Regions from separate parts of the Vibrio sp. R10-SG3-ISO3 genome, predicted to be linked through region 2. Evidence: predicted binding sites of a transcription regulator. Region 2 holds the regulator's gene; each other region holds the start of a gene.
The links. The regulator MetJ, encoded in region 2, represses methionine synthesis genes. The targets are predictions, from matches to a motif close to TTAGACNTNTANANGTCTAA.
Positions count from the first base shown of each region.

Region 1: the regulator MetJ is predicted to act here: its motif matches at 2,623-2,642, upstream of metN (methionine ABC transporter ATP-binding protein MetN).
Region 3: the regulator MetJ is predicted to act here: its motif matches at 5,948-5,967, upstream of metH (methionine synthase).
Region 4: the regulator MetJ is predicted to act here: its motif matches at 4,559-4,578, upstream of AC6R1A_RS10915 (MetQ/NlpA family ABC transporter substrate-binding protein).

Region 1 is NZ_JCBDHE010000040.1:110,359-118,668, reverse strand. Features, by position in the region: gene AC6R1A_RS10380 (MetQ/NlpA family lipoprotein) at 1-787, opposite strand, end outside; gene AC6R1A_RS10375 (methionine ABC transporter permease) at 816-1,493, opposite strand; gene metN (methionine ABC transporter ATP-binding protein MetN) at 1,483-2,517, opposite strand; gene gmhB (D-glycero-beta-D-manno-heptose 1,7-bisphosphate 7-phosphatase) at 2,818-3,369, shown strand; gene AC6R1A_RS10360 (MliC family protein) at 3,443-3,775, shown strand; gene treR (trehalose operon repressor TreR) at 3,842-4,789, shown strand; gene treB (PTS trehalose transporter subunit IIBC) at 4,999-6,423, shown strand; gene treC (alpha,alpha-phosphotrehalase) at 6,496-8,190, shown strand.
Region 2 is NZ_JCBDHE010000002.1:7,713-16,022, forward strand. Features, by position in the region: gene AC6R1A_RS00100 (bifunctional aspartate kinase/homoserine dehydrogenase II) at 1-81, opposite strand, end outside; gene AC6R1A_RS00105 (O-succinylhomoserine (thiol)-lyase) at 81-1,247, opposite strand; gene metJ (met regulon transcriptional regulator MetJ) at 1,507-1,824, shown strand; gene AC6R1A_RS00115 (malic enzyme-like NAD(P)-binding protein) at 1,938-3,218, opposite strand; gene rpmE (50S ribosomal protein L31) at 3,459-3,680, opposite strand; gene priA (primosomal protein N') at 4,006-6,207, shown strand; gene cytR (DNA-binding transcriptional regulator CytR) at 6,558-7,565, shown strand; gene AC6R1A_RS00135 (SPOR domain-containing protein) at 7,716-8,261, shown strand.
Region 3 is NZ_JCBDHE010000021.1:200-8,008, forward strand. Features, by position in the region: partial or broken gene AC6R1A_RS05835 (RapZ C-terminal domain-containing protein) at 1-293, shown strand, start outside; gene AC6R1A_RS05840 (HPr family phosphocarrier protein) at 298-576, shown strand; gene mgtE (magnesium transporter) at 758-2,113, shown strand; gene metH (methionine synthase) at 2,219-5,899, opposite strand; gene AC6R1A_RS05855 (cation:proton antiporter) at 6,069-7,346, shown strand; partial or broken gene AC6R1A_RS05860 (GGDEF domain-containing protein) at 7,491-7,809, shown strand, end outside.
Region 4 is NZ_JCBDHE010000041.1:28,017-36,326, reverse strand. Features, by position in the region: gene fruA (PTS fructose transporter subunit IIBC) at 1-274, opposite strand, end outside; gene pfkB (1-phosphofructokinase) at 329-1,279, opposite strand; gene fruB (fused PTS fructose transporter subunit IIA/HPr protein) at 1,289-2,419, opposite strand; gene cra (catabolite repressor/activator) at 2,795-3,772, shown strand; gene AC6R1A_RS10920 (hypothetical protein) at 3,873-4,391, opposite strand; gene AC6R1A_RS10915 (MetQ/NlpA family ABC transporter substrate-binding protein) at 4,608-5,405, shown strand; gene AC6R1A_RS10910 (cobyric acid synthase) at 5,536-7,011, shown strand; gene modA (molybdate ABC transporter substrate-binding protein) at 7,008-7,763, shown strand; gene modB (molybdate ABC transporter permease subunit) at 7,750-8,310, shown strand, end outside.

The DNA of each region.
Region 1 (8,310 bases), on a different contig from region 2:
CTTGGAAGATGTCTGAGGCAGCGTTGTACACTTCGTCAGTTTGGTAAGCTTTTACGAAGTTTTGTACATTCTCTGCTGAGACGTTGTTTTCACGCGCAACGATAAGGTTCACGTATGGTGACTCTTTATCTTCAACAAACACACCGTCTTTCTCTGGCGTCAGGTTGATAGAGCTTGCGTAAGTGGTGTTGATGACAGACAGCGCAACATCATCAAGAGAGCGTGGCAGCTGGGCAGCGTCTAGCTCAAGAATTGAGATGTTTTTTGGATTTTCAACGATGTCGCGTACCGTTGCCAGTAGACCAACGCCTTCACGCAGTGTGATCAGACCTTGCTGCTCTAGTAGAATCAATGAGCGACCTAGGTTAGTTGGATCGTTAGGAACGGCGATACGTGCACCCTCTTCGATCTCTTCCACAGAGGTCACTTGCTTAGAGTAACCCGCGATTGGGTAAACGAAAGTGTTACCTGCGATAGCCAGCTTGTAACTACGGTCAGCAATTTGCTGATCTAGGTATGGTTTGTGCTGGAACGCGTTGATGTCGATTGAACCGTCATCCAAGGCTGCATTAGGAGTAACGTAATCCGTGAATGTCACCAACTCTACATCCAGACCGAACTGCTCTTTCGCCACTTTTGCTGCTACTTCAGCAACTTGTGCTTCTGCACCCGCCATCACGCCGACTTTGATTTTGCTGTTGTCCGCTTCTTTTTCGCCACAACCAGACAGAACCAATGCAGATGCCGCAGCGGCAATCGCCAAAAGACCTTTAAGATTAAATTTCATGACCTTCTCCTTGTGAAATTCTTAATGTTTATCTGTGATCCACTCGGCGTACAATCGCATCGCCGATAGATTGAATAATTTGAACCAGTACGATGAGCATCACCACTGTCACAGCCATGATGACTACATCGTAGCGGTGGAATCCGTAACGTATCGCGACATCACCTAGACCGCCGCCGCCCACTGTACCCGCCATTGCTGAGTAGCTCACCAATGTCACCAAAGTGATGGTGACGGAGTTGACGATGGTCGGCATCGCTTCAGGAAGCAATACTTTACTGATGATTTGCATTGGCGTCGCACCCATAGATTGCGCAGCCTCGACCAAACCGCTTGGTACTTCCAGTAGTGCGCCTTCAATCAGGCGAGCGACGAATGGAATCGCACCAATCGTGAGCGGCACGATGGCGGCGGTGGTACCGATAAAAGTGCCCACCAACAGTTTCGTCACAGGGATGATGGCAACCATCAACACCAAAAACGGCACGGAGCGACCAATATTGACGATTGCGCCCAACACACCATTGAGTTTGGTGTTTTCTAGTAGGCCACCTTTTTTGGTCGTGTGTAAGATAACGCCGAGAGGGATACCGACAGCAAAGCCCACGATACCCGCGACGGCGACCATGTAGAGGGTTTCCCACGTCGCGCCAATCAATAGCTTACTGTTAAGCTCGAGCCACTGTGAAATCGTGTTAAAGGACATAGCCAAGCACCTCTACCTTTACATTGTGTTCACGCAGAAATTCGATTGCTGCGTTGTCGTCTTGCTCATTACCAAATAGCTCGGCGACCATCATGCCGAATTTTACGCCACCGGCGTAATCTAAGTCTGAACTCAGAATGCTGACATCGATATTGAATTTACGCGCAATTTGGCTCATCAGCGGTGCATCGACGGTTGCGCCAGTGAATTCAAGGCGTACCAGAGGGTAGCTGCCTTCAACGCGGCTGCTTTGCAAGCGAGCCTCGTAATCTTCTGGGATCGACAAGTCGAGCGTAGAGCGGATAAATTGGTGCGCCAGCTCGGTTTTCGGGTGAGCAAAAATATCACCAACCGTGCCTTTCTCCACCAATTCACCACCACCGATGATCGCCACTTGGTGACAAATGCTTTTGACCACGTCCATCTCGTGAGTGATCAAAAGCATAGTAATGTTCAGCTTGCGGTTGATCTCTTTTAACAGCTCAAGAATCGATTGAGTGGTCGCCGGATCGAGCGCGCTGGTCGCTTCATCACACAGCAGCACTTTAGGATCTGATGCGAGCGCACGAGCGATCGCAACGCGTTGCTTCTGACCACCACTGAGGTTTGACGGGTAGCTTTCATGCTTATCAGCAAGGCCGACCAGTTTGAGCAGTTCGGTTACCTTAGTGGTGATGGCGTTTTTGTCTTTGCCCGCCAGTTCAAGTGGCAGTGCGACATTATCAAACACAGTGCGGGATGAAAGCAGATTAAAGTGCTGGAAAATCATACCGATATTGCGGCGTGCTTGGCTCAGCTGTGATTTAGACAGTGTCGTCAAATCAACACCATCAACCTTGATTGAACCTGAGGTGGGCGCTTCCAACATGTTCACGCAGCGAATCAGTGTACTTTTCCCTGCTCCAGAAGAGCCAATAACACCGAAAATCGTTCCTTGAGGAACCGTAAGGTTAATGTCTTTCAGCGCATGGATTTCCTTGCTGCCCTGATAAAACACCTTGTTGACTTGATTAATTTCAATCATCAGTTAACCCGCTTGCAAATAACTTGGTGAGAAGTCGATTATTTTGAACTACCTCTCATTTGGTAGACGATGCTATGGGTTTGCAGGTTTAGTGTCAATAGATATTTTTACGGCTAGACGTCCAAACGCCTTTTTTCACTCTCTTGCGCGGAGATTGTTTCGTCATGAGATAGATAAGAAAGAAATAACGCGGGCAAATGGCCTGATTCACCGGCGCTAAAGCGATAGCGCTCGCCTTGCTGCAATTCGCTCGTTTTAAGGTATAATTCGAGCCAAACACAGCAGACAGAGACACATATTTTGGCAAAACCAGCAGTCTTTCTAGATAGAGATGGCGTCATCAACGTTGACCACGGTTACGTGCATGATGAGCATGATTTCGAGTTTATCGATGGCGTATTTGAGGCGACGAAGCAACTCAAGCAGATGGGCTACCTATTGGTGCTGGTGACCAATCAGTCGGGTATAGCTCGTGGCAAGTTTAGCGAAGATCGCTTCTTGTCGCTGACGCAATGGATGGATTGGAACTTTGTCGATCACGGTGTCGAGTTTGATGGCTTCTATTACTGTCCGCATCACCCTGATTATGGCGACGATCGGGATTGCGAATGTCGTAAGCCAAAGCCGGGGATGTTCCAGTCAGCGCAGCGCTTTCTCGATATCGATATGGCCAAATCGGTCATGGTCGGTGATAAGGCGCAAGATTTGATGGCGGCAGAGGCCGCGGGGGTAGGGCAGAAGATTTTGGTCCGCTCAGGCAAACCGGTGACCGAACAAGGTGAAGCGCTAGCAAGCGTGGTGCTTGATAGTCTTGCCGATGTGCCGCACTATCTAACAAATACCGTTAACTAACAAATACCGTTAACCAATAAAACCATTGATGGGCAACAAGCAGTCATGGGCACAAACACTCAAGGAGTCGAGTATGAACAAGCATTTAGCCTTGTGGGCAGTCGCGGGATTGATGTTGGGCTGCGCGCAAAGCGAGCAGGCGAGCGCGCCAGTAAAGTTCCATACCTACCAGTGTGATGAGGGCAAGCAGTTTTCAGCCGCTTACCTTTCTGGTGAAGAGACCGCACTGGTTAAAGTAGAGGGCAAATCGCTGCGTCTAACTCAGCTACCCTCAGGTTCGGGCAGCCGCTACGCGTTAATGGACGATGGCCAAGAAGTGACGCCGGCTGTCAATTTGGCCATTAAAGGTAACGAAGCGCGTTTGAACTATCAAGATCAGCGCTTTACCCAATGTGTCACTGATTAAATCCAAGTTACTGCACCTCAATAGCCAAGGCCTTCGCCTTGGCATGGCTTTTAATGACGTAGGAACATGAGCAAAAAACTCACCATTGTTGATATTGCCAAGCTGTCTGGCGTCGGAAAGTCGACCGTCTCACGTGTGCTGACCAATGACCCGAAAGTCAAACCGGAAACCCGCGCCAAAGTGGAGCGAGTGATTCAGGAGTCGGGTTATGTGCCGTCCAAATCGGCGCAATCGATGCGTGGTGGGCGACAAAAAGTCGTTGGGGTGATCATCTCTCGTCTTGACTCCCCTTCAGAAAACAGGGCAGTGAGCAGTATGCTTGCCGTCTTGTATCAACAAGGCTACGACGTGGTGATCATGGAGAGCCAGTTTGATCGCCAGATGACCAATGAACACTTAGAGGTGTTGAAAAGACGCAATGTGGATGGCGTTATCGTCTTTGGTTTTAGTGATTTGGACGTCGCGCGTCTAGCGCAGTGGCAGGCGCGCTGTGTGGTGATCGCGATGGAGACGGACGTTGTCTCTTCGATCAACTACGACAACCAAGGCGTCATCACGCACGCGCTCAATCACCTCCATCAACGTGCATGCCGAAATATTGCGTTTATCGGCGTCGATCCCAGTGATAAAACCACAGGTAAACTGCGTTTGGACGCCTACTTGAGCTGGTGTAAGCACAACCAGATCGCTCCTTGCTATCAAACCGGTCAGCTCAGTCACGACAGTGCTTATGCGTTGGTGGATAAGGTATTGTCAGAGCGCACCGACGCGATTGTGTGTGCCAGTGACACCTTAGCACTTGGCGTTATCAAGCGTTTGCAAGAGCTCGGTCGTGACTCTGTCAACGTGACAGGCGTAGGCGGCAGCGAGCTGCTCTCTTTCCTATTTCCGAATGTCTTTAGTATCGACCCTGGTTACGCTCAAGCGGGTGAAAAAGCGGCTAACGTATTGATCAATAAGATCAATGGTAGTTCAGATCAGGTTCACATCACTCAACAACCCATCCAAATTTAACTATCTGAATCCGTTGGCAATTTCTGATTTAGTGTGATCATTTTCAATTTATGGGACTGTTCCCATTTTAATATCATGCGCTTTTTGGGATTATAATGCCGAATAAATGGGAATGTTCCCATGGATATAATAACAATCAAACAGAGTCAGTTTGAATGTCTGCAATCGCAGACTAACATCAATAGAATCCAATTAGGGTGGACATGGAAATGAGTAAGATAGCCAAGCAAGACGTCGAACGTCTGATTGAGCGAGTCGGTGGACGTGACAACATCGCCAGTGTAAGTCACTGTTTGACGCGGCTACGCTTTGTGTTAAACGACACCGGTAAAGCCGATGAAAAAGCCCTTGAAGCGTTGCCAATGGTAAAAGGTTGCTTCACCAATGCCGGGCAGTTTCAGGTAGTGATTGGCACGGAAGTCGATGAAGTCTACAAAGTGTTGATTGAGCTATCCGGTCAATCTGCTGCGTCGAAAGAGGAAGCCAAACTCGCGGCAAGACAGAACATGAACCTGCTTGAGCGCGGCATTTCCCATCTTGCGGAAATCTTTGTTCCGCTGCTGCCTGCGATCATCACCGGTGGTCTGATTTTAGGTTTCCGCAATGTGATTGGCGACATCCGGATGTTTGATGGCCAAACATTAACGCAAATCAGCCAGTTTTGGGCCACGGTGCACAGCTTCCTGTGGTTGATTGGCGAAGCGATTTTCTTCTTCCTACCGGTGGGTGTGTGTTGGTCAACGGTGAAAAAACTGGGTGGTACGCCGATTCTGGGCATCACGCTCGGGGTAACCTTAGTCTCACCTCAACTCATGAACGCGTATTTGATCGGTAAACAAGTGCCCGAAGCGTGGGATTTTGGCCTATTTGTGATTGAAAAGGTCGGGTATCAAGCGCAGGTGATCCCCGCGATGTTGGCTGGGGTCGCCTTGGCGTTGATTGAGACTAACTTAAAGCGCATCGTACCCTCCTACCTCTACCTTGTTGTGGTGCCGTTTGTCTCCATCATTCTCTCTGTCGTGTTGGCGCACTCCTTAATTGGTCCATTTGGCCGCGTGTTGGGTAACGGTGTCGCGTTTGCAGCTAAGGCTGCCATGACCGGCGACTTTGCGGTGATTGGCTCGATGATATTCGGCTTCTTGTACGCGCCTTTGGTGATCACCGGTATCCACCACACCACCAATGCGGTTGACCTGCAACTGATGCAAGAATTAGGTGGCACACCGATTTGGCCGCTGATTGCACTATCGAATATCGCTCAAGCATCAGCGGTAGTGGGCATCATCCTGATCAGCAAAAAACACGGAGAGCGTGACATCTCTGTACCTGCTGCCATTTCTGCCTACCTAGGGGTGACTGAGCCTGCTATGTACGGCATCAACTTAAAGTACAAGTTCCCTATGCTAAGCGCGATGATTGGCAGTGCGGTCGCGGCGGCGATTTGTGGCAGTGCTGGCGTCATGGCGAACGGTATTGGGGTCGGCGGCTTGCCGGGTATTCTCTCTATCCAGCCCCAGTATTGGAGCGTTTACGCGATGGCGATGTTGGTGGCCATTGCTCTGCCTGCCATGCTGACACTCTTCTTCTATAAACGTGCGCAATCTAAAGGCGAACTTGAGCCTGCGAACGCATAACGCTGACGGAGCGGCCTTGGCCGCTCCTTATTCTCAGCGCCCCTTCTTTGTTACTGAAATTTTAGGCGTGATATGACACGAACAACTCAAGAGGCCAATTGGTGGAAAACTGCCACCATTTATCAAATCTATCCAAAAAGTTTTTGTGATAGCGGGGCGAAAGGCACCGGTGATCTCCAAGGGATCATCGCTAAGCTGGATTACCTCAAACACCTTGGGGTTGACGCCATCTGGTTAACACCGGTTTACCAATCACCTATGGTCGATAATGGTTACGATATTTCTGACTACTACGCGATCAATCTCGAATTTGGCACCATGGCGGACTTTGATGCGTTGCTCGCCAAGGCCCATCAGCGTGGGATTCGAATCATCATGGATATTGTTGTGAACCACACGTCAACAGAGCATGCGTGGTTTCAATCTGCCCTTGGCGATAAACACAGCCCGTACCGAGACTACTATATCTGGAGAGATCCGGTTGACGGACAAGTGCCTAATAACTGGCAATCCAAATTTGGCGGCAGCGCATGGGAGTTAGATGAGCCAACAGGGCAGTATTACCTGCATCTCTTTGCGAAGGAGCAAGCGGATCTCAACTGGGAAAATCCGCAAGTGCGCGCTGAAGTGAAAGAGATCATCAGTTTTTGGGCCAAAAAAGGGGTCGATGGTTTCCGTTTGGATGTGATTAATTTGATTTCCAAGCAGCAAGACTTCCCCAATGATGAGTGTGGCGATGGCCGCCGCTTTTACACCGATGGCCCCAAAGTACACACTTATCTGCAAGAGATCAGCGACGCCGTCTTTCAGCAATATGGCAGTGTGACAGTGGGGGAGATGTCGTCCACCACACTGGAACATTGTCAGCAGTACTCGTCACTCGATGGCCGTGAGTTGTCGATGGTGTTTAATTTCCATCATCTCAAAGTGGACTACCCCAATGGTGAGAAGTGGAGTCATGCACCGTTTGATTTTCTCGCTCTAAAGCAAATATTCAACCACTGGCAAACCGGGCTGAATGGCCAAGGGTGGGGCGCGCTCTTTTGGTGTAATCATGATCAGCCGCGTATCGTGAGCCGCTTGGGCGACGATCGCCGCTATCGAGTCGAGTCGGCAAAGATGTTGGCGGCCTCCATCCATATGATGCAGGGCACCCCTTACATATACCAAGGGGAAGAGATTGGCATGACCAATCCCAACTATGACTCGATCTCTCAGTACCGAGATGTGGAGAGCATCAACATGTACGACATCATGGTCAACCAACAAGGACTGAGCGAGCAAGCCATGTTAGCCATCTTGGCGCAAAAATCGCGTGACAACTCTCGCACGCCAATGCAATGGAATGGTGAGCGTAATGCAGGATTTTCCAAGGGCCAACCTTGGCTCGATATCGCCAGCAACTACCAAGAAATTAACGCCGAGCAAGCTGTCGCCGACAAAAACTCTGTGTTCTACTTCTATCAACGCTTGATTCAACTGCGTAAAGCGATCGCGGTGATCACCGACGGGGATTACCTTGACCTCTATCCTACCCACACTTCCGTGTTTGGTTATCAACGCCGTAATGGCAATCAAACGCTGATTTGTCTGAACAACTACTATGGTGAAGAAACGCAGTGCGAGTTACCCGATGCATTCGAGCTCGACAAGGCGCGTTATCTTCTTGGCAATTATGCCGATCATTCAGCCGATTGCTCACAGCCCGTCACTCGTCATCAGGTATTAAGGCCATACGAAACGCGGATTATTCTCAGCGAAGCGTAGAGCGAGAGATAACCCAAACCGAGCGTTACCCCCCGCTTTTTGCCCTGCTTGTCAGGGCATTTTTCTATCGGCTAAATGCGAAGTGAGAAAAAAGCAGCGGTGTTTGGAAAGGAACGCGAC
Region 2 (8,310 bases):
TATGGTGACTACCCGGCGGTAGCACTCCGGATCCGCTAAGCTGCTACCACCAAATTTATGCAGTTGACGCGATGTCGTCATTACGCGGACTCCTTCACACAGTTAAAGGCTTGCTTGAGATCGTCAATCAGGTCATCGGCATCTTCAAGACCGACAGACAGACGCAGCAGTTGCTGAGAGACACCTGCCTCGGCCAACGCCTCTTCGCCCATCGCACGGTGGGTCATTGACGCTGGGTGACAAATGAGGCTTTCTACGCCGCCTAGCGATTCTGCAAGCGAGAAGAGTTTCAGCTCACCGACAAACTGTTTCAGTTCTTCAAAGCTGCCAGCGAACTCGAAGCTGAGCATAGAACCAAAGCCTGATTGTTGTTTCTTGGCGATGTCATGACCAGGGTGATCCGGCAAGCTTGGGTGATAGATGCGGCCAACCAGTGACTCTGTTTTCAGAAAGTCGAGAATGTTTGCCGAGCTTTGTTCGTGCACCTTCATTCGTGCGCCCAACGTGCGGATGCCACGCAGCGTCATGTAGCTATCAAACGGCGTGCCGGTGGCCCCAATGCAGTTGCCCCACCAAGCCAGTTCTTCAGCGTGCGCTTTGGTTTTGGTGATCACCACGCCGCCAATCACATCGGAGTGACCGTTGATGTATTTGGTGGTTGAGTGAATAACGAAATCGGCACCCAGTTCGAGTGGCTTCTGGAAAATCGGGGTTAAGAAGGTATTGTCAACCGCGACCAGCGCGCCAACTTGTTTCGCTTGCTGGCAAACTTTCTCGATATCCACCACACGCACCAAAGGATTTGATGGCGTTTCCAACAGGATAAGCTTGGGTTTCTGGTTGATGGCGGCGGTCAAGGCTGCGTCATCGGATTGGTCGACGAACAACACGTTGAAGTCGCCCTTTTGCGCGCGGGTATTGAAGAGTCGATAGGTGCCACCGTAGCAATCGTGTGGCGCGACAATCAAATCATCTGGACCGACAAACGCAGAGACCCAAAGGTTGAGCGCTGAGGTGCCACAATTGGTCACTACAGCGCCTTCTCCACCTTCTAACTCATACAGCGCCGTTTCAAGCAGGCCACGGTTCGGGTTACCAGAACGCGTGTAATCGTATTTCGGCACTTCACCAAACGCCGGAAAGCCATAATTGGTCGAGAGATAAATAGGGGGAACGACAGCGTGATGTTGGGTGTCTGACTCGATACCAGTACGTACCGCGATGGTGGCGGGTTTGCGCGTGCTCATAGCGTTTTCCTTGCGAACAGTAGTGACTTGTTTTAGGGAATGCGATATACCTGTTGCTTATCAGGTGTATCCGGCACCCAATGTGGTGTAGTGCTGCGACACACTCACAGTTTGGGCCGATTCACTCCTATCGCCAACCACTTTACTTCTCATTTTTTAAGACGTCAACACTTCTAGACGTCTATATGTCTTTGCTTGTAGCCATAAATACCGTTAAAATTGTGGTTTAAACACTCATACGCAAATATAAAGGTGCGCAATGGCAGACTGGAATGGCGAATACATTAGCCCATACGCAGAACACGGTAAGAAAAGTGAGCAAGTGAAAAAAATCACGGTCTCCATCCCACTTAAAGTCCTTAAGGTATTAACAGACGAGCGTACGCGCCGCCAGATCAACAACCTGCGTCATGCCACCAACAGTGAGTTGTTGTGTGAAGCGTTCTTGCACGCTTACACAGGTCAACCATTACCGACGGATGAAGATTTGCGTAAAGACCGTCCAGATGATATTCCCGCTGAAGTGAAAAAGCTGATGACGGAGATGGGGATTGAGTTTGAGGCGTTTGACGACTAACGCTCGCCCTGTTTTGCACCGAATTTGAATGCAAAAGCCGCTGACATCGTCAGCGGCTTTGTTGTTTTTGCTCAGCCAGAGGCAAAGGTCGTGGCTGGTAGTGGGCGTCAAGGTTACTCGATATCCATGTAATGGTCAGGCAGCTCAATGCGTGCCACCCCGGATTCTACCGCGGCTAACGCGACCGCTTTGGCGACGCGGGGGAGTAGTCTTGGGTCCATCGGTTTTGGAATAATGTAGTCTGGGCCAAACGAGAGTGAATCCACACCCGCGGCGGTCAGAACATTGGCAGGGACCTCTTCCTTCGCCAGTTGACGGATCGCCGCTACGGCAGCGAGCTTCATCTCATCGTTGATCTCGCTAGCACGTACATCCAGTGCGCCACGGAAAATAAACGGGAAGCAAAGTACGTTGTTGACTTGGTTCGGGTAGTCACTGCGACCTGTACCCATAATGAGGTCATTGCGTACATCATGAGCGAGCTCAGGTTTGATCTCAGGATCTGGGTTAGAGCAGGCAAACACGATGGGTTTGTCGGCCATCAATTTAAGATCATCTGGCGATAACAGGTTAGGACCAGAAACGCCAAGGAACAGATCGGCGCCTTCGATGACATCTTGCAGCGTACGTTTGTCGGTGTTGTTGGCAAACAGTTGTTTGTATTCGTTGAGATCATCACGTCGAGTGTGGATCACACCTTTGCGATCCAGCATGTAAATTTTCTCGCGCATCGCGCCGCACTTGATCAGCAGCTCCATACAAGCGATGGCAGCCGCACCGGCGCCCAGACAGACAATCACGGCGTCTTCCAGTTTTTTACCTTGCAGCTCAATGGCGTTTAACATGCCAGCAGCCGTCACAATGGCGGTACCGTGTTGGTCATCATGGAAGACTGGCACATCACAGCGCTCAATTAATTGTTTTTCGATTTCAAAGCAGTCTGGCGCTTTGATGTCTTCTAAGTTGATGCCGCCAAAGGTATCCGCGATGTTGGCGACCGTGTCGACAAACTCATCGATGGTGCGATGTTTGACTTCGATGTCGATGGAGTCCAAACCTGCAAAGCGCTTAAACAGCAGGGCTTTGCCTTCCATCACGGGCTTTGATGCCAGTGGGCCAAGATTACCTAGGCCAAGAATCGCTGTGCCGTTGGAGATCACTGCCACCATATTGCCTTTTGCAGTGTACTTATAGACATTATCGGGGTTTTGAGCGATCTCTCGTACCGGCTCGGCCACGCCTGGGCTGTAGGCGAGCGCGAGATCTTGCGCGGTTTCTGCTTGGGTGGTCAGCTCGACAGAGATCTTGCCTGGTTTTGGAAAGGCATGGTAGTCGAGCGCTTTTTGGCGAAATTGTTCTTCAGGGGTCAGGTCTTGACGGTGGTCATCAGGCATAGAAATAGGTACTCGTTAAAATGATTCAGCACAAAGGGGGTTAATCATTTTAGAGGAACTGAGTCAAGCTGCCTAGGTCAGAATGCGAGCGAGTAGGGTAATATGTGGGAAACGACTGGAGATTAGACCAGATAGAAAGAGATATGACTGCGGGTTTTGCTGTGAATAGGTTAATTGCTCTAAATTTCTGGCAACAAAAAAGGACGCCGCAGCGTCCTTTTTCCTATCCGCGAGAAGGAATTACTTCTTACCGCTTGATAGAGCACCGAAACGCTTGTTAAAGCGATCTACACGGCCGCCAGTATCAACGATACGCTGCTTACCAGTGTAGAATGGGTGACATTTGTCACATACGTCTAGGTGGATTGATTCTTTGTCTAGAGTAGATTTGAACTCAAATGTGTTGCCACAAGAACAAGTTGCTGCTACTGCTTTGTATTCTGGGTGGATTCCAGCTTTCATGGGGTAACCTCAATATAGGCCGTGTCGCTATCCGATTCAGAGCCGGACACCACACGTAGTTAATGTAAAATGGATTTAGGACACCGCTGCCAGAGCAGCCATATCTCTAAGGCGCGATATAGTAATGAATAGTACGCCTAGGATCAACCGATTTGGGGTAGAAATCGCTACTTTTTTAGCCGCTGCAGGAGAGGGAGACGCATGGATGTTATCGCGAAGTGGTGTTACCCGCGTCTCCTCATACAGACACTGAGATGCGCTGGCTTTTCTCACTCTGCCTTTTCCCTTAGACTAAACGCGTCATCGACCTGCAGTGAAAGACTGAATGAGACCCACCATCGCCCGAGTCGCGTTACCCGTACCACTAGATAAACAGTTTGACTATCAAATCCCTGGACACCTTTTTCCAGTGATCGGTGGGCGCGTGTCTGTGCCTTTTGGCCGTCAAACCTTAGTCGGTATCGTGACAGCCTTGGTGCAGCAGTCATCGCTGCCGATGGACAAAATCAAGCCGATTAAGCAGGTGCTCGACAGTCAACCTGTTTGGCCTGACTCGTTATATACCTTGTTGCACTGGTGCAGCCACTTTTACCAATATCCACTTGGCGACACCTTAGCCAATGCGATGCCCAGCGCCCTGCGTAAGGGAAAACCGGCCGACTTTACCGCCGTGGTGGAATGGCAACTGACGCCAACCGGACGCGATCAATTGATGCATGGATTTGGCCGAGCGGTTAAGCAAGCCAAAGTGATGCAGATGCTGCAACACGGACCGACGTCACACCAACGTTTTATTGATGAAGAGGTCAGCACTAGCGTGCTGCGCACGTTGACAGACAAAGGTTGGATTGAGTCGATTGAGCGCAAGCCTCATTTTGCCAAGTGGGGCACTGACATTGAAGCCGATGTCGAGAAACCAAAGCTGAATGAAGAGCAAGCAATCGCTATCGCGACGGTCAACAGTTTCAGCGGTTTTGGCTGCTTTTTGCTCGAAGGGGTGACCGGTTCAGGCAAAACCGAGGTATATCTCAACATGATTAAGCCAGTCCTCGAACGGGGTCAGCAGGCTTTGGTGTTGGTGCCGGAAATCGGTCTGACGCCGCAAACCATCAATCGCTTTCGAAAGCGTTTTAACGTGCCGATTGAGGTAGTACATTCTGGATTGAATGACACCGAGCGTCTCAATGCCTGGCTGTGTGCGCGCGATAAAGTGGCCGGCATTGTGATTGGGACGCGATCTGCATTGCTGACACCTTTTGCTGATCTGGGCATTATTATTGTCGATGAAGAGCACGATAGCTCTTACAAGCAGCAAGATAGCTTGCGCTACCATGCGCGCGATGTGGCGGTCATGCGCGCCAACAAAGAGCAGATCCCGATTGTGCTTGGTTCAGCAACGCCCGCGTTAGAAACGCTGCACAATGCGCTGTCTGGCAAATATCATCATCTGCATTTGTCTCGCCGAGCAGGCAGTGCGGTGCCCACCACCAATCAAGTGATTGACGTCAAAGGGCTCTATTTAGAGGGGGGCCTCTCTGCGCCACTGATCGCTCAAATGCGCAAGCACCTCAACGCAGGCAATCAGGTGATGCTGTTTTTAAATCGACGCGGCTTTTCCCCGGCTCTGATGTGTCACGAATGTGGCTGGATCGCGGAATGCAAGCGCTGCGACGCCTACTACACCTACCATCAGCACAGCAGCGAAATTCGCTGTCACCACTGTGGCTCTCAGCAGCCGACGATCCACCAGTGCCAAGGGTGTGGTTCCACTCAACTGGTCACTGTTGGGGTGGGAACCGAGCAGCTAGAGAAACAACTGCATACGCTCTTTCCAGAGCAGAAAACCATTCGTATTGACCGCGACAGCACGCGGCGCAAAGGCAGCCTAGAAGAGGCGTTAAGCGCCATTCGACGCGGTGAATATCAGATTCTGATCGGCACGCAAATGCTCGCCAAAGGGCACCATTTCCCGGATGTGACGCTGGTGGCGCTGTTGGATGTTGATGGCTCACTCTACAGCAGCGATTTTCGAGCCTCTGAGCGTTTAGCCCAGCTCTTCATTCAGGTGGCAGGCCGAGCGGGGCGTGCCAGCAAACCCGGTGAAGTGTTGTTGCAAACCCACCACCCAGAGCACAGCCTATTGCAAGCACTGCTGAAAAAGAGTTATCGGGACTTCGCCGAGGTGGCCTTAGCAGAGCGAAAACTGGCGGCGTTGCCCCCGTATTCGTTTTTAACGCTGTTTCGTGCGGAGGCGAACCAATCTGAGCTGGTGGAAGAGTTCCTACGCCAAGTCCGCTTTACTTTAGAATCCCACCCTCTGTTTGATTCCGGCTGCATGGTGCTGGGCCCGACACCCGCCCCGCTTGCCAAACGTGCGGGTAAGTTCCGTTGGCAATTACTGCTGCAAACCGAGCAGCGCTCGTTAATGCAAAAGCTGCTGGCCAGTGCTAAGCCGGCTATCGAGTTGCTGCCGAGCGCGAAAAAGGTCCGTTGGTCGGTCGATATCGAGCCTCAAGACTTGAGCTAACACGCCGATTAGTTTAAATAGGGGCAGGGACGATAGGCGCTGTGAGCTGATTTCGTTCTTTTTCATTTATTTGTGATCTGGCTCTCTTTTATAGTTCGGGTTTTGTTAAATATCCCGTAACTTTCTGTTTCGAAATGAATAAACTAGTTGTTTGGAAAGGGATAGGCGAAGCGAACCTTGGCAAGAGCCAAACGATTGCGTTTCGCTGCCAATAAGAGTGGGCATCAGCCTACCATCATCATAAGCGGTGCAGGATTGACCCCGTCATCACCACACCAGACGCTATGATCAAGGCAACAAGGTTTAGGTGGCTAAAGCGCTACATCTTTAATTAAGAGGGTTAATAACTTATGGCGACAATGAAGGATGTTGCCCAGCTTGCGGGAGTGTCGACGGCGACGGTATCACGGGCGTTGATGAATCCCGAGAAAGTCTCTTCTGCGACGAGAAAACGCGTCGAAGAGGCGGTGCTTGAAGCTGGCTACTCACCCAACTCGCTGGCGCGCAATCTGCGTAGAAACGAATCAAAGACCATCATCGCGATCATCCCAGACATTTGCGATCCCTATTACACCGAAATCATTCGTGGCATTGAAGATGCGGCTATGGAGCACGGTTACATCGTATTGCTTGGGGACAGCGGCCAACAAAGAAAGCGTGAAAGCTCTTTTGTGAACTTGGTATTCACTAAGCAGGCCGATGGCATGCTGCTGCTCGGTACGGATTTACCGTTTGATGTTAGCAAGGCAGAACAAAAGAATCTGCCGCCGATGGTCATGGCCTGCGAGTTTGCGCCTGAGTTAGAGTTGCCCACCGTGCATATTGATAACCTCACTTCCGCATTTGAAGCGGTCAACTACCTGACTCAGATGGGGCATCGCCGTGTCGCGCAGATTTCGGGGCCTGAGAGTGCTCTACTGTGTCAGTTCCGTCACCAGGGTTATCAACAAGCGTTGCGCCGCGCAGGCCTAACGATGAACGAACACTATTGCGCAGAAGGCAACTTCACATTTGAAGATGGTGCGAAGGCGATTCGTCAGTTGTTGGCCTTATCTGAGCCGCCGACAGCGGTTTTTTGTCACAATGATATGATGGCGATTGGCGCGATTCAGGAAGCGAAAAAGCTCGGACTTCGCGTGCCACAAGATCTATCGGTTGTGGGTTTTGATGACATTCAGTTTGCGCAATACTGCGATCCACCACTCACGACGATTTCTCAGCCGCGTTATGAAATCGGGCGTCAGGCGATGCTGATGATGCTTGAGATCCTCCGTGGCCACGACGTGCGTGCCGGCTCTCGACTGCTCGAAACAGAACTGGTGATTCGAGATAGCGCCGCGCCGCCGCGCGTCCTCTAGACGACTTGAACGGTCATTGAGCCGCCGGGCGCGCTGGCCGCGCCACTTTGCGGCCAGTTTTGCTGAGCCGCTTCCAATTCCGGTCTGTCCTCACACACAAATCTGCTTTAACATAGCGAGCAGTTGTATTAAATGGTTTGATAATCAGTTGTGGCGAATAGAGATTACGTAAAGCGCGGCAGTAGCCGTAAGCCGACTAAAAAAGCCGCCCCGCGCCGCAAGAAACCGTGGCGCAGTGGTTTGTTGGCCATCGTCTTGGTCTCGGCGTTCGGTTATGGGTTGTATCTACTTAGTAGCGATCCTGAGCCGCCTGCGCCGGTGGTTCAACCCGCGAAGCCTACCCCGAAACCCAAAGCGAAAAGCAGCCAAACTCTCCCTCCTCCGCCAGAAGAGAAGTGGGATTATGTCGAGTCGTTGCCGAGTCGTGAAGTGGAAGTGAAAGCCAAAGAGTTGGTGGTGTCTGAGATCCCTTACATCATGCAGTGCGGCGCGTACAAAACCGCACAGCAAGCTGAAGCGCGTAAGTTGGATATTGCTTTCCAAGGCATCAACAGCAAAATTCGCAAAAAAGAAGACAGCAGTTGGTATCGCGTGGTGCTTGGTCCATACAAATTTAAGCGTGACGCAGAGCGTGATAAGCACAAGTTACAGCGCGCCAAAATCGAGCCTTGTGCGATTTGGAAAGAAGCACAATAAACGCCGACGTCTAATGCGTTCAAAGTGAAAACATCGCCCCGGTTTCTTG
Region 3 (7,809 bases), on a different contig from region 2:
CACATTGGGATCCGTCGCTGCGACCGTTGACTGGCCTTGATACGCCAATCAAATCGTTTTTAGAGCAGCATCAAGAGGTGCTGGAGTTAAAACGACAAATCCAAGGATTTATTGAGCAGTGGTTGCCGCTGCTTGAAAAAAATAATCGCAGCTACCTCACCGTAGCCATAGGTTGCACCGGCGGGAAACATCGCTCGGTCTACCTCACTCAGCAGATTGGCGAGTACTTTGCCCAGCTGGGCCATCAGGTCCAAATTCGTCATACCTCTCTAGAGAAACATCACAAGGAATAGCCGTATGCAGCAAGAGAGCAGAACCGTCCTCATTCAAAATCGACTTGGCCTTCATGCTCGTGCTGCCGTCAAATTGGTCGAGCTTGCTCAATCCTTCGATGCCGTGCTCACCATCCAAAACCCTGAAGGCAAAGAAGCCACCGCAGACAGTGTGATGGGTCTACTGATGCTTGAGTCCGCTCAAGGTGAACACGTGACGATCAGCGCAGAAGGCAGCGATGCCTCACCCGCCTTAGAAGCGGTCTGCTCGCTGATCGAAGACAAGTTCGACGAAGAGGAATAGCGCCGACTTGGCCCTCACTCGCACACGCTACCTTGTAATTCCCCCCTTAGAACGCCACTCGCCTTCCATTCATCACGTGGGTGCACTTTTCTCCTCGGCAAAGTCGTATCATGAGGTTACTTAACGTAAGATTTAAGTTACTATTCAAACCATTGTGAACCATTAGAGTCAGGGGGAATCCATGGCCGAGCAAATTGAATTCGATCAAGCTCACCAAGCCCTGCAAGAAGTATCTGAAGCGCTCGAAAACGGCCGCTTCGTCCATGTCCGTCGCCAATTGCAGGACATGGAACCCGAAGATATCGCTCATCTCCTAGAAGCCTCACCTCGTAAAAGCCGTGAAGTCCTTTGGCAACTCACCGATCCAGAAGATTACGGCGAAATCCTCGACGAGCTCAACGAAGACGTCAAAGACGACTTGGTGTCCAAAATGGCACCAGAAAAGCTCGCCGAAGCCACCGAAGGGATGGACACCGACGATGTCGCTTACGTACTGCGAAGCCTACCGGATGATCTCTCTAGAGAAGTTCTGTCCCAAATGGATTCGACAGAGCGTCTGCGCATTGAAACCGCGCTCTCTTACCCAGAGGACTCAGCCGGCGGTTTAATGAATACCGACGTCATCACCATTCGTGGTGATGTCGATGTGGATGTCGTGCTGCGTTATCTGCGCATGAAAGGCGAGCTTCCAGAAGCGACGGATGCCTTGTATGTCATTGATGAAGAGAACCACCTTATTGGTGAACTGCCCATTACCACGCTCATTACGACTCAGCCCGACATCAAAGTCGCGGAAGTAATGGAAGATGCGGATGAGGCCATCGAAGTGACCATGAGCGACTCCGACGTCGCCAGCTTGTTTGAACGCCGTAATTGGGTCTCAGCGCCGGTTATCGATGAGAACAAACATCTGGTTGGGCGTATTACCATCGATGATGTGGTCGATGTCATCCGAGAAGATGCCGAGCACTCCATGATGAGTATGGCCGGTATGGACGACGACGAAGATACCTTTGCGCCCGTGGTCAAATCAGCCCGAAAACGCAGCATTTGGCTTGGGGCCAATGTGTTAGCGGCGCTTGCAGCGGCCTCAGTCTCGAACATGTTTGAAGCCACACTCGAGCAGATGGCCGCTATTGCCGTCTTGATGACCATAGTGCCTTCGATGGGCGGCGTAGCAGGCAACCAAACGGTCGCGCTCGTCATCCGAGGCTTGGCATTGGGCCATATCGGTGATGCCAACAAACGTGAACTATTAATGAAAGAAGCCGCCATCGGTATGCTTAACGGCATTTTGTGGGCATTGATCATCGGCGGGATCGTGATTGCTTGGAAAGGCGACTGGATGCTTGGAGGCATCATCTCTGCCGCCATGCTCACCAACTTGTTTGTTGCTGGTGTGGCTGGTGTGATGATTCCAGTCCTGCTGAAAAAAATGAACATCGACCCTGCATTGGCAGGCGGCATGGCGCTCACTACTGTCACCGACGTCATCGGTCTGTCGGTCTTTTTAGGCTTAGCGACGCTGTTTGTTTAACTCAGCCGCCAACAGATATTCAACAGATATTTCAAAAAGACAAAGCGCGACCCAAGGGCCGCGCTTTTTGTTTGTGACACTCAGCGCAAGTGCTAAGAGAGCAGGTTACCCATTGATGTTGGGACCAAGCCACTTCTCCGCTTCCAACATGTCCCAACCTTTGCGCTGTGCATAGCTCTCCACCTGATCTTGCTGGATTTGAGCAACGGCAAAGTAGCGCGAGTCAGGGTGAGAGAAGTACCAACCCGAGACAGAAGCGCCAGGGAACATCGCATAGCTCGACGTCAGCGTCATGCCTATGGTGTTTTCAACGTCCATGAGTTCCCAAATTGCGCCCTTCTCTGTGTGCTCAGGACACGCAGGATAGCCCGGTGCAGGACGAATGCCTTGGTATTTCTCGCGAATCAACTCCTCGTTGGATAAGTTCTCATCGGCCGCGTAGCCCCAGATCTCTTTGCGCACCCGCTCATGCAAGTACTCGGCGAACGCTTCGGCCAAACGGTCTGCCACCGCCTGAATCATAATGGCATTGTAATCATCCCCTTGCGCTTTGTATTCATCGGCCAACTCACGCTCATTGATGCCACCTGTCACCGCAAACGCGCCAATCCAATCCGCTTTACCGGATGATTTCGGTGCGATGTAATCCGACAAACAGTAGTTGTAACCTTTAGGTTTTTCCGTCTGTTGACGTAAGTTGTGCAACACTTTAGCCACCTCGGTACGCGACTCATCGGTGTACACTTCAATGTCATCGCCAACGCTGGCCGCTGGGAACAAAGCACACATGCCCCGGGCTTGCATCAAGCCCTCTTTTTCAACGCGATCCAACAGAGCGTTGGCATCTTCGAACAAGCGTTTCGCCTCTTCACCGACCTCTTCATGGTCAAAGATTGCTGGGTATTTACCGACCAAGGACCACGTCATAAAGAATGGCGTCCAATCGATGTATTGGCGCAGCGTTGCAATATCAAAATCATCAAACACATGCACACCGGGTTTCAAAGGGACCGGCGGCGTGTAGCTTTGCCAATCAATTGCCACTTTATTGCTTTGCGCCTGCTCTAAGCTTACCGGCTTAGTGCGGGGTTTCTTACGGTTATGTTGATCGCGCACCACGTCGTAGTCCGCTTGCAGCTTTTCAACAAACGCTGGCTTTAACGTCTCAGACAACAGTGAGGAACAGACCCCGACCGCTCGTGAGGCATTATTCACATACACCACAGGTTGTGAGTAATTTTGCTCAATTTTCACTGCGGTATGCGCTTTCGATGTGGTCGCGCCACCAATCAAGAGTGGCAAATCGAAGTTGAGGCGCTCCATTTCTTTGGCGACATGCACCATTTCGTCCAACGATGGGGTGATCAGGCCAGACAAACCAATGATGTCTACCTTCTCTTCTTTTGCGACTTTTAGGATTTGCTCGCACGGCACCATCACACCTAAGTCGATAATTTCGTAGTTATTACACTGCAGCACCACACCAACGATGTTTTTACCTATGTCGTGAACATCGCCTTTTACGGTCGCCAGCAGAATCTTACCGTTGGTCGAGCCGGCTTGTTTCTCTGCATTAATGTACGGCTCTAGGTGAGCCACGGCTTGCTTCATCACACGCGCGGATTTCACCACTTGAGGAAGGAACATTTTCCCTTCACCAAACAGGTCTCCAACCACGTTCATGCCATCCATCAGTGGCCCTTCGATGACCTCAAGAGGCTTGCTCGCATTGATTCGCGCCTCTTCTGTATCGTCAACAATAAACTCGGTGATGCCTTTCACTAGCGCATGTTCCAAACGCTTTTCAACAGGCCATGTGCGCCATTCCAGTGCTGAGGCATCCTCTTCTTTGCCGACCCCTTTTTCGGCGTATTCGCCGGCAATATCCAATAAGCGCTCGGTGGCATCAGAGCGGCGGTTAAGCACCACATCCTCTACCGCTTCACGCAGCTTGTCTGGAACGTTGTCATAAATTTCTAACTGACCGGCGTTGACGATGCCCATGTCCATGCCGTTCTTGAAACAATGGTAGAGGAACACCGCATGAATTGCTTCGCGTACATAGTTATTACCGCGAAACGAGAACGACACGTTGGATACGCCACCTGAAATCATCGCATACGGCAGATCGCGTTTGATGTCTGCTACGGCTTCAATGAAATCGACGGCGTAGTTGTTGTGCTCTTCAATACCGGTGGCCACCGCGAAGATGTTCGGGTCAAAAATGATGTCTTCCGGTGGGAAGCCCACTTCGTCAACCAAAATACGATACGCGTTAGTACAGATCTGAAGTTTACGCTCACGCGTCTCCGCCTGACCCACTTCATCAAATGCCATCACAATCACAGCGGCGCCGTAGCGTCGGATCAGCTTGGCCTGCTCAATGAATTTCTCTTTGCCTTCTTTGAGCGAGATCGAGTTAACGATGCCTTTGCCTTGGATGCATTTCAGACCCGCTTCAATCACCTCCCACTTCGACGAGTCGACCATAATCGGCACACGGGAGATTTCAGGCTCAGAGGCGCACAAGTTAAGGAAGCGCACCATGCAGGCCTGCGCATCAAGCATGCCTTCGTCCATATTGATATCGATGATTTGTGCACCGTTTTCCACTTGCTGACGTGCCACTTCCAGCGCTTCATCATACTGCTCTTCTTTAATAAGACGCTTGAATCGTGCCGAGCCCGTGACGTTAGTTCGCTCGCCGACGTTAATAAATAGCGTCTCTTTCTCAATAGTGAGCGGCTCTAACCCTGACAAACGGCACGCGACGGGGAGCTCTGGCAGCGCGCGCGGTGTTACACCATCGACCACACGAGCCATTTCACGAATATGCTCTGGTGTGGTACCACAACAGCCACCAATTAAGTTAAGAAAGCCGCTTTTCGCCCACTCCTCAACATGTTGCGCCATCTCTTGTGGCGACAAGTCATACTCACCAAACGCATTCGGCAAACCGGCGTTTGGGTGCGCCGAGACAAAAGACTCCGCAATACGCGAGAGTTCATCGACGTATGGACGCAGTTCATCAGGGCCAAGTGCACAGTTCAAGCCAAACGATAACGGTCTAACGTGACGCAGTGAGTTGTAAAAAGCTTCGGTAGTCTGGCCAGAGAGCGTACGTCCAGAGGCATCGGTAATCGTCCCTGAAATCATCACAGGCAGGGTAATGCCGAGCTCTTCAAATACGCTATCAACGGCAAACGCACACGCTTTGGCGTTGAGGGTGTCAAAGATGGTTTCGATAAGAATCAGATCGCTGCCGCCTTTGATTAGGGCGTGAGTCGACTCAGAGTACGCCTCGACCAACTGATCAAAGCTGACGTTGCGATAACCTGGGTCGTTCACATCAGGAGAGATGGAACAGGTGCGGTTGGTTGGGCCCAATACGCCCGCGACATAGCGAGGTTTGTCCGGCGTTTTTGCCGTCCATTCATCGGCCGCCTCACGTGCAAGTTGGGCCGCTGCGAAGTTAATCTCTTCGCTTAAACTCTGCATGTCGTAGTCGGCCATCGCAATCGTGGTGGCATTAAAGGTATTGGTTTCGAGAATATCCGCACCGGCTTCTAAATAGGCGCTGTGGATCTCTTTAATCAATGTAGGCTGAGTCAACACCAACAGATCGTTGTTCCCTTTTAAATCACAATGCCAATCGGCGAAACGCGTACCACGATAGTCTTGCTCTTCAAGCTTGTAACCTTGGATCATGGTGCCCATGCCACCATCGATCAAAAGTATCCGTTGTTGCAATTGCGCTTCGATTTGCTGCCTTACATTACTTCCCACAGTACTGCCTCATTCCTTTCGTTATTTCCCCATCCTATCACAGATCAAAAAGGAGTCTAGACGTCTAAACGGTAAAAATACGTCTCACACCACGAGTAAAAATCATTTGCTATTTGAACAAGTCAGTAACAAAATTCTTGTTCATAATTTGTTACATACTGGAACGCTCATGTCAGTCTACTACACACTCTGCTTTTTATCGGCTGCTGCAATGCTGATTGCCTTTGTAAACAGCAAGATAGGTAAAATGCAGACCACCATCGCCATCACTGCGGGCTCTATGGTGCTGTCGTTACTCATTTTGGTTGCAGGCCAAAATGATTGGTTCCAACTGACAGACATTGCGTCAAAGACGGTCGCCAGCATCAACTTCGAAGATTTTTTGTTGAAGGGGATTCTCGGCTTTCTCCTCTTCGCTGGCGGATTGGGTATCAAACTGCCCAACCTTAAAGATCAAAAATGGGAGATCACTGTCTTAGCCTTGGGCGCCACGCTGTTTTCGACGTTCTTCATCGGATTTGGTCTTTATGCTTTTTGCCAATGGCTGCACATTCCGTTTGATCTGGTGTACTGCTTACTCTTCGGGGCACTGATCTCTCCGACGGACCCGATTGCCGTGTTAGCGATTGTCAAAAAGCTCGATGCCCCCAAACGTATCTCGACCCAAATTGAGGGAGAGTCCCTTTTTAATGACGGCTTTGGCTTGGTCATTTTCGTCACTCTTTACACCATCGCTTTCGGTCACGACACGCCAACACTAGGCAGCGTCACCTTGCTGTTCGCACAAGAAGCGATAGGTGGCATTGTGTATGGCTTTGCCCTAGGGCTGTTGTTCCACTACCTGATCAGCGCGACCGACGATCACTCTATGGAGCTGCTGCTGACCATCGGCATTCCCACTGCAGGTTATGCCTTTGCCGAGATTTTGCATGTGTCGGGCCCGTTAGCAATGGTGGTATCTGGAATCATGATCGGTAACTGGACGCGCTTTATCGGCTTTTCAAAAGAGAGTGAAGATCACCTCGACCATTTCTGGGAGCTGATCGATGAATTCCTTAACGGGGTCTTGTTCCTTTTGATCGGTATGTCGATGTTGCTGTTTGAATTCCATCAAGAAGACTGGATCATGATGGCGGTTGCCGTTCCTTTGGTCTTGCTTTCGCGTTATCTGAGCGTGTTTTTCTCTTACGTAGGGTTTAAGCGCTATCGCACCTACAACCCTTGGTCCATTAAAATCCTTACCTGGGGCGGCCTAAGAGGTGGATTAGCGCTGGCCATGGCACTCTCCATTCCCTCTGGCATTTGGGTCATTCAAGATAAGCTCATTGACGTTAAAGAGATCATCTTGGTTATGACTTACTCTGTGGTGGTATTTTCCATCTTAGTGCAAGGCTCTACCATTACCCCAATGATAGAGAAAGCCAAACGGGCAGAACAGCAAGCCTAATCGATGCAGCATAGTGCATAAGTGCCAGTGAAATACGCTGGCATTTTTCTACCTGTATCGGATAAATGACATCCGATTGCAGCTATCGTCAAGCAAAATGTCTACTATGACTCTTCGATAGGCGCCCCCATCTTTGGCTACATTATGGAAATCCTCTCTTTAGACATTCGCACACTTAACTTCACGGTTATCGTCTTCTCCTTTATTTATTCTTCAGGCTTGTTCTTTTATCAAACCTCGCAGAAACAAGTTCTTGGACTAAACCGACTGGCCGCTGGCATCTTTATGATTGGCTTAGGGCCGATGTTTTTAGGTTTTCGAGGAACCGCGCCAGAGTGGCTGACCATAGTGCTCGCCAATACCCTCATCATGCTGGGTTTTCTTTTTACCGTGAAAGGCATCTGCGCGATTCGCGCCTATCACAGTAAAGGAGTGCGATGGCTAGAGGGGGCATTGCTGCTAG
Region 4 (8,310 bases), on a different contig from region 2:
ATGCAACGGCGTCTTTGGTTACAGCGCTGATGTCACTGCGGAACACTTTTTTGCCGACAAAGCGCGCGTCGTCAACTTCAGTATTCGCCGCAATGACGATCACATCCGCTTGATCGATGTCCGCTTGTGAGAGCACATTGGTGTCGACAACGCTTGATTGGCATTCAATGGTCGCGTTCCATGCAAGTTTCTTCGCTGCTTTTTCTAACAGTCCAGCAGCAAGAATGCTATTTGCCACGCCGCTCGGGCAGGCAGTAATGATGGCAATATTCATAATGATAACCTTCTGTTCCTTAGTTTGCTTCTACGTTTTGGCGAACGGATTCGCTTAGGCAAGCTCATTAACTTGAGTATTAAGCTTAATTTGATCCAGCTCTTGTTGGCTGGTCACACCAACGCCGACTTGACTCACTGCAAGTGCAGAGAGGGCTGTGGCAAATTGGAGTAATTCGGTTTTTGGCATCTGTTGCATGTGGCCCCAACATAGACCCGCGACTAACGTATCGCCGGCGCCTACTGTGCTGACCACTTGCATTCTTGGCGGCTTGGCGTGGAGCCATTGATCGTCGTGCAACCACATCACACCGTCAGCGCCCATTGAAACGACAATGTTGTCGATGCCTTTGTTAGACAGGGTTTGTGCCGCGTTTTGGCACGCTTCTCGCGTATCCAGTGTTTGACCTAGGAAATCGCCCAACTCTTCCTCGTTAGGTTTGATAAGCCAAGGTTTGGCATCAAGCCCTGCGGCAAGTGCGGCTTTACTGCTGTCAAACAGGACTTTTTTGCCACGTTCACGCAACTGCGCGATCCATGCTGCGCACTGAGCCGGTGTGACACCACCGGGTAGGCTGCCAGCAAAGACAAAGTAGTCATGATCGATCGCCAGTTCGTGCAGAACTCGCTCAAATTGCGCGATTTGAGCATCGTTTACTTCGACGCCAGGAAAATTGATGTCGCTGACCTCGCCATTTTTCTCCACCAACTTGACGTTGATACGAGTGGAGCCGTCAACTTCGACAAAGCGATCCGTCACACCGATGTTTGAAAACAGTTGGTGGAACAGCTCAGGGTTATCTTTACCTAAAAAACCCGTGACAGTGACGTCAGCACCTAAATCGCGTAGGACCATAGCGACGTTGACCCCTTTGCCCGCCGCTCTTAGGTTGCTCTCTTTGACAAGACTCACGCTACCCACATTGAGGGTATCCAGACTACCGGTCAGATCGAGCGCTGGATTCAACGTGATGGTCACGACTTTATTGGTTGCAATCTCAGACATGGTCGCCCCTTAACCTTCACCAAGGCCAGATTGAATCGCGCTGCCAATGGCTTCCAGTGCTTGAGGTGCATCTGCCCCTTCTGCGGTGAATTGCAGCTGATGACCGTGTTTAACACCAAGCGCAATCACTTTCATTAGGCTTTTCGCGTTAACGGCTTTGCCGTCGCCATCAAGGTTTGCAACGCGAATGTTCGACTCAAACTTTTTCGCTTCCGCCACCAACATCGCGCCCGGTCTTGCATGTAAACCATGTGCGTTTCGAATTTTGAAGACTGCGGTATTGCCATCAGCGCTGGCTTGCTCTGCTTGTTCGCCTTTGAGTAGCGCGATGACTTGCTCGGCACTACCATCAAGCAATGAGGTGTGTTTTTGTTCAAAAACCAACTGCGTCAGGTTTTCTAAGATTGCTTGGTGTGCATTGTTGCACGCTGCAAAGGTGATCAATGCTTTGACGTTTTCACCGTCAAATTGGCATTGATTCGCCGTGGAAACAAAAGAGACACCGCTACGCTGAACGCCTTTTTCACTGCCGACTAACCAAAGCCCTTGACCAAGGTGGGTGGGTGTTTTTGATACGATATCGGCAACAAAATCGTGGTTTGCGCATCCGGTATTTTTGAGCAAACCAGAGGCGACAGCGCTGAGCTGGACCATATCACTGGCTGGAAAGCCCACTTGAACTAACGACGCGTCGAGATCCACTTCTAACTGAACATCGCCATTCAGGAGTGCGACGATTTCATCCGCGGTTTTTACCGATTTTAGGCGTTCTTCAACGCCGTCAGCGCTAAGTACTTTGGTCAATTGCTTAAGAATGCCCAAGTGTTCGTCCGATTTTGCCGCAATACCAATGGCGACGTAGACACGGTTACTGTCACCCCATTCTACACCGTCAGGGAAGTGGTGAATCGCAACGCCTGTCTCTTTGACCATGTGACGGGTGTCGGTGGTTCCGTGTGGGATGGCTATGCCGTTGCCTAAAAACGTCGAGTTTTGCTTCTCGCGATTGAGCATGCCCTCGACGTACTGCGCGTCGACTAAGCCTTTATTCGCTAGTGTCGATGCAATGTTTTGAATAGCGGCAAATTTATCATCGGCCTGTTGCGATAGGGTGATATCAGTTTTAGTGAGCTTGAGCATGGCGCTTCTCCAGCATAAAAGTCATACAGTTCGTTCTCAGTCTGTGGGCGCGGAGTGCAACTTCTGTTGTCTCTTCTCGCTATTTACTTTCATCTTTTTACTGGGCAGTCAGTATAGCTTGAGACCAGTAACTACTTTAGTGAATCGATTCAGCAAATTCGCGCCACAAAAAAGTTTTAGCAAAGAATGGAGTAATATCTATGAGGTTCCCGCCTCAATACTGTTCAACTTGGTTGAAAATAGTGACCTTACTCTTGTTTTGTTCTTTGCTGAATCCTTTCAGCTTTTATACTGAAACGTTTCAGCTTATAATTCAACTCAGCGATAGATCTTTGATGAATTATTATGATCGTGCGCACAGATTAAGGTAGAGATATGACACTAGATGAAGTAGCCAAATTGGCCGGTGTGTCCAAGACAACCGCAAGCTATGTGATTAACGGCAAAGCACAAAAATATCGGATCAGTGAAAAGACACAACGTAAAGTGATGGCGGTGGTGGAAGAGCATAACTATCGCCCGGATCTTGCCGCCAGTACGCTGCGCGCAGGGCAAAGTCGATCGTTTGGGTTGGTGATCCCTGATTTAGAAAACACCAGTTATGCCAAGCTTGCAAAACTTCTCGAACAAAGCTCTCGAAAAGCGGGCTATCAAATATTGATCGCTTGTTCAGATGATGACGCTGATACCGAGAAAAACGTCGTCAATGCGTTGATCAGTCGTAAGGTCGATGGGCTGTTTGTGGCGAGCGCGATGCCAGATGCCAATGAATTTTATCTCGACATCCAAAATAAGGGCACGCCGGTTATCGCGATTGACCGTCCCTTGGACGATGAGTTTTTTTCATGCGTGATCAGTGAAGACTTTGGCGCGGCGAATGAGCTCACTCACTCCGTAATTAGTGACGCCGTCACAACTATTGGCTTAATTGGTGCACTTCCAGACCTCAATATCTCTAAAGAGCGTGAGTTGGGTTTTAAGACGGCGGCAGAAGAGCGAGGTTGCAGTGTAGTAATTGGCTATGGTGACCACTTTAACCGTATTGACGCGAAAAAGGTGATGCGTACTTGGCTGGCCAACAATGAGCTCCCCAATGCGATTGTGACCACCTCGTATACTTTGTTGGAAGGGGTATTAGACGTATTTCTCGAGCAACCAGAGTTGGTCAAAGGCATCAAACTGGGGACCTTTGGTGATAACCGTCTGCTTGATTTCCTTCCCTTTAAAGTGAACTCTTTGCCCCAACAATTTGAAATGATTTCAGACAGCGCGTTGGCGTTGGCACTTAACGCATCGGCAAAACGTTACCATCCGGGTATTGAGTTGATTCCACGTGAGTTGATTGTTCGCTAACCGTTTTAACTAAGATAAGGTTACTAAAACAGGGATACTAAAACCGTGGAACTAAAAAGCGCCAAGACGGCGCTTTTTTCACATCAGAGCAGCACGATCATCAGTACTGAAAACGAACGCTCATCGTCAATTGTGGACCATAGAGTCCGTTGTTTCTTGTCTCGGCTGATAGCGACATCTGCTGAGTAGAGTGAAAACGAAGTCCGGCGTGAAAGACAGAGGAATCATCCAAACGGCCTAATCGCATCGTCGCTTCGACTTGTTCAGTCAACCAAAGACGACCGCCAATGTTCATTTCAATCTGCGTGTCACTGTCACCTGCTACATATTTTGTTTGGTGAAGTAGCATTTGACCATACACATCCGCAAATTGTGTTACTGGTCCATTAAAACCGATACCACCGGCAACGTCATAATCGCCATCAAACTGAGAATCGGCGCGAATGATCAAATGGGAGTTTTCCGTGAATAGAGTGGTGAACTCACCGCCTAATGTCGAGGGATTGGCGCCTACACGCACTTCAAAGTAGTTGTAGCTGAAGTTATTCGCTTGTGCTGATGTCGCCGCAAGAGCCAGCGCGCTGGTAAGTAGGATTTTTTTCAAAACAGTCTCCGACATTGTCAATTTTCCGTCTAAGCGCCACATTGGCTTGGCGTTTTTGCCTAATGAAAATAATATTAGCAAGTTTTAAGCCAGCCATTTGAGGTGGGTGTCATTATTGATGATTTAAAATGATTTGTCGCCTACGAATTGAATTGATTGATTTTTTATATAGAAAGCTTACAGTGGAGCTCTAGCCATCTAAAAGGCTTTTATTAACAATGAGAGGGAAATATGAAGTTAGTCAGTAAGGTGTCGTTGTTAGCATTCATCACGGTAGTCGGACTTACCGGGTGCGGCGAAAAAGAAGAGTCAGTGATTAAAGTTGGAGCGACGGTTGGCCCACACGCCCAGGTTGTCGAGGCGGTAGCAAAACAAGCCGAGCAGCATGGGTTAAAGGTGCAAGTGATCGAGTTTTCGGATTATGTCACGCCAAACGCGGCGCTTGATGATGGCAGTATCGATATCAATAGTTATCAACATCAACCATTTTTAGACAGCTTTAATCAAAATCATGGTACAGAACTTGTCTCAATCGGCCGTTCAATCCTCATGCGTATGGGACTTTACTCAAATAAATACCGCACTTTAGATGCGTTGCCAGAGAAAGCGCGTATCGCGATACCTAACGATCCGACTAATGGTGGTCGCGGTCTATTATTGCTTGCTGATGCGGGAGTGATCACCCTGAAAGAGGGCGTTGGATATGCGGCAATGCTCACTGATGTTGTGGACAACCCTAAACAGTTCGAATTCATCGAGGTCGATGCGGCGCAGTTACCCAGAACTCTGGATGATGTCGATGCTGCGGCAATCACGATGAACTATGTGATGTCATCAGGGCTTGATCCGCAGAAACAGAGTATTTATCTCGAATCGACCGATGCCCCGCTCGCTGTTATGGTCATCGCGACCCGTAAAGGGGAAGAGACTAAACCTGAGTATCAGCAGTTTGTTGAGATCTTCCAATCGCAAGAGACTAAAGCCTTCCTAGCCAAGCAGTTTGGTAGCACGATTGAGGCGGCGTTCTAATTCGCAGAATGATTGAGAGCCCGAGGCATTACCACCTCGGGCTTTTTTTATCGAAACATTAGCGATTGCAAGGTGGGAGTGGTATCGTCAGCCAACATAACGGATGGATTTATTGTAGTTTTTTCTTTATATGAAAACGCCTCTTCAAGCCCTAATGGTACAGGGTACAACCTCTGACGCAGGAAAAAGCGTCGTCGTGGCAGGTCTTTGCCGAGTGTTGGCTCGCCGTGGTGTGCGAGTTGCCCCATTTAAACCACAGAATATGGCGTTAAACAGCGCCGTAACCTCTGATGGTGGTGAAATTGGTCGCGCCCAAGCGGTGCAAGCTTTAGCCTCCGGTGTCGAGCCTAGTGTTCATATGAATCCAGTATTACTTAAGCCCAATTCCGATATTGGCGCACAGGTGATCGTGCAAGGTAAAGCACTGAGTAATATGGAAGCGTGTGGTTACCAGAACTACAAACAGTTAGCGCTGCCTTTTGTGATGGACTCGTTTAGTCAACTGACCGAACACTATGATTCGATTATGATCGAAGGCGCTGGTAGCCCCGCAGAAATCAATCTACGTGAGAATGATATCGCCAATATGGGCTTTGCTGAGGAGGCGGATGTGCCCGTCGTGATTGTCGCCGATATTGACCGGGGCGGCGTGTTTGCTCACTTGTACGGCACTCTGGCCCTGCTATCAGAGAGCGAGCAGCAGCGAGTCAAAGGATTTATTATTAATCGCTTTCGTGGTGATATTTCACTGCTCGAACCTGGCCTTGATTGGCTGGAAGAAAAAACCGGCAAGCCTGTTATCGGCGTGTTGCCGTATCTGCACGGGTTTGAGTTAGAGGCGGAAGATGCCATCAATACTCAGCAATCGCTCAATTCGAGCGCGAAGATTCAGGTTGCGGTGCCAGTGTTTACTCGGATCAGCAATCACACCGATTTTGATGCGTTAAGAAGCAACCCAGACATTCACCTTAGATACGTAGGTAAGGGGGAGTCGCTGTCGGGAGCAGACGTCATTATTTTGCCGGGCTCAAAATCGGTCCGCAGCGATCTTGCCTACTTGCGCAGTCAGGGATGGGATCGCGATATCCAGCGTCATCTTCGTTTAGGCGGCAAAGTGATTGGCATTTGTGGTGGATACCAAATGCTGGGTCAGAAAATTGATGATCCTTTGGGGTTAGAAAGTGACGCAGGCAGCACAGCAGGGCTAGGGTACTTGCAGACTCAAACGGTGATCACCGACTCCAAAACGCTAACGAATGTGGATGGCCAACTCTCATTAAATGGCAGCACGGTGCCCGTATCAGGCTATGAGATTCACGCTGGTCGCACTCAAACCACAGATGTATCGCCCATTATGCTCAGTTCGGGTGAGAGGGATGGCGCGTTGAGTGAGTGTAATCAAGTCTTTGGGACCTATTTACATGGTATCTTTAACTCGGCCGAGGCGACGACGCAGATTATGCGTTGGGCAACCGATGAGGATATCGGCGCGATAGACCATAATGCGCGCCAACTTGAAGCCATCGATCGTATTGCTGATGCCATCGAGCAGCATTTGAAACTGGATTTACTCTGGCCAGAACTAGAGACACAGAACAAACAATGAAACAACGATTTTCACTTTTCTTCGCTTTGTGGTTAAGCCTTGCTTTTCACGCTCAGGCGCAAGACAAACTCACGGTCTATGCTGCCGCGTCGATGACCAATGTGGTCTCAGAGCTCGTGAATGAATTCGAGCAGCAGCGTGATGTTTCGGTGACCACTGTGTTTGGTGGCTCGTCATCCCTAGCGCGGCAAATTGCCTATGGCGCTCCCGCAGACGTGTTTATTTCAGCGAACCATCAGTGGGTGCAATATTTGATCGACAACGGCAGTGTAGAACCACACCAGGTGAAACAGATAGCGGCAAACCAACTCGTCGTCATTGCCAAGAAGCAGATCGCTTTGGCTGTCGGGGACGTTCAATCTTGGCAACAAGCGCTAAACGGGCAAAGACTCGCGGTTGGGCAAACCGACACGGTTCCCGCTGGTATCTATGCGAAACAAGCGCTGACTTGGCTTGGCGTCTGGCAGAGCGTAGAGATGTCGCTCGCGCCGAGTAAAAGTGTTCGTGCTGCTCTAGCGTTAGTGGAGCGAGGTGAAACGCCATTAGGGATTGTCTACAAAACCGATGCGATGCAATCAGAGACGGTGACAGTGGTAGCCACGCTTTCAGAGCGTAGCCACGAACCGATTCAATATCCTGCTGCTGTTGTGAGTGACAATGTCACGGCGAACGAATTTCTTGATTATTTGCAAACGCGTGACTCAAGAGCCCTGTTTACACAATACGGATTTTTAGTCAGTGATGCTCAGTGATTACGAGATTCAAGCCTTATCGCTCAGTTTGAAAATAGCGGGGGTGGCGGTGCTATGGCTGATCCCCCTCGGTATCTTGTTGGCGTGGTTGCTGGCTAGAAAGTCGTTTCTCGGACGTAGTGTGCTAGATAGTCTTATCCACCTACCACTGGTGTTACCCCCTGTTGTGATTGGCTATTTGCTGCTGATTTCCCTTGGTCGCCAAGGCTGGCTTGGCCAGTATCTGTTTGAGCATTGGGGGCTGGTCTTCGCCTTCAGTTGGAGAGGCGCGGTAATTGCGTGCATGATTGTCTCTCTACCATTGATGGTCAGGGCGGTTCGTTTGAGTCTAGAGTCCATCGACCCACGCCTTGAAGAAGCAGCGGCCACATTGGGCGCTTCCCCGTTGAAAATCTTTACCACCATTACACTGCCTTTAACCCTACCAGGTATTATTACCGGTACTATGCTCGCCTTTGCGCGCAGCTTAGGTGAATTTGGTGCCACCATCAGTTTTGTCTCCAACATTCCTGGCGAAACGCAAACCATTCCTTTGGCGATGTATACC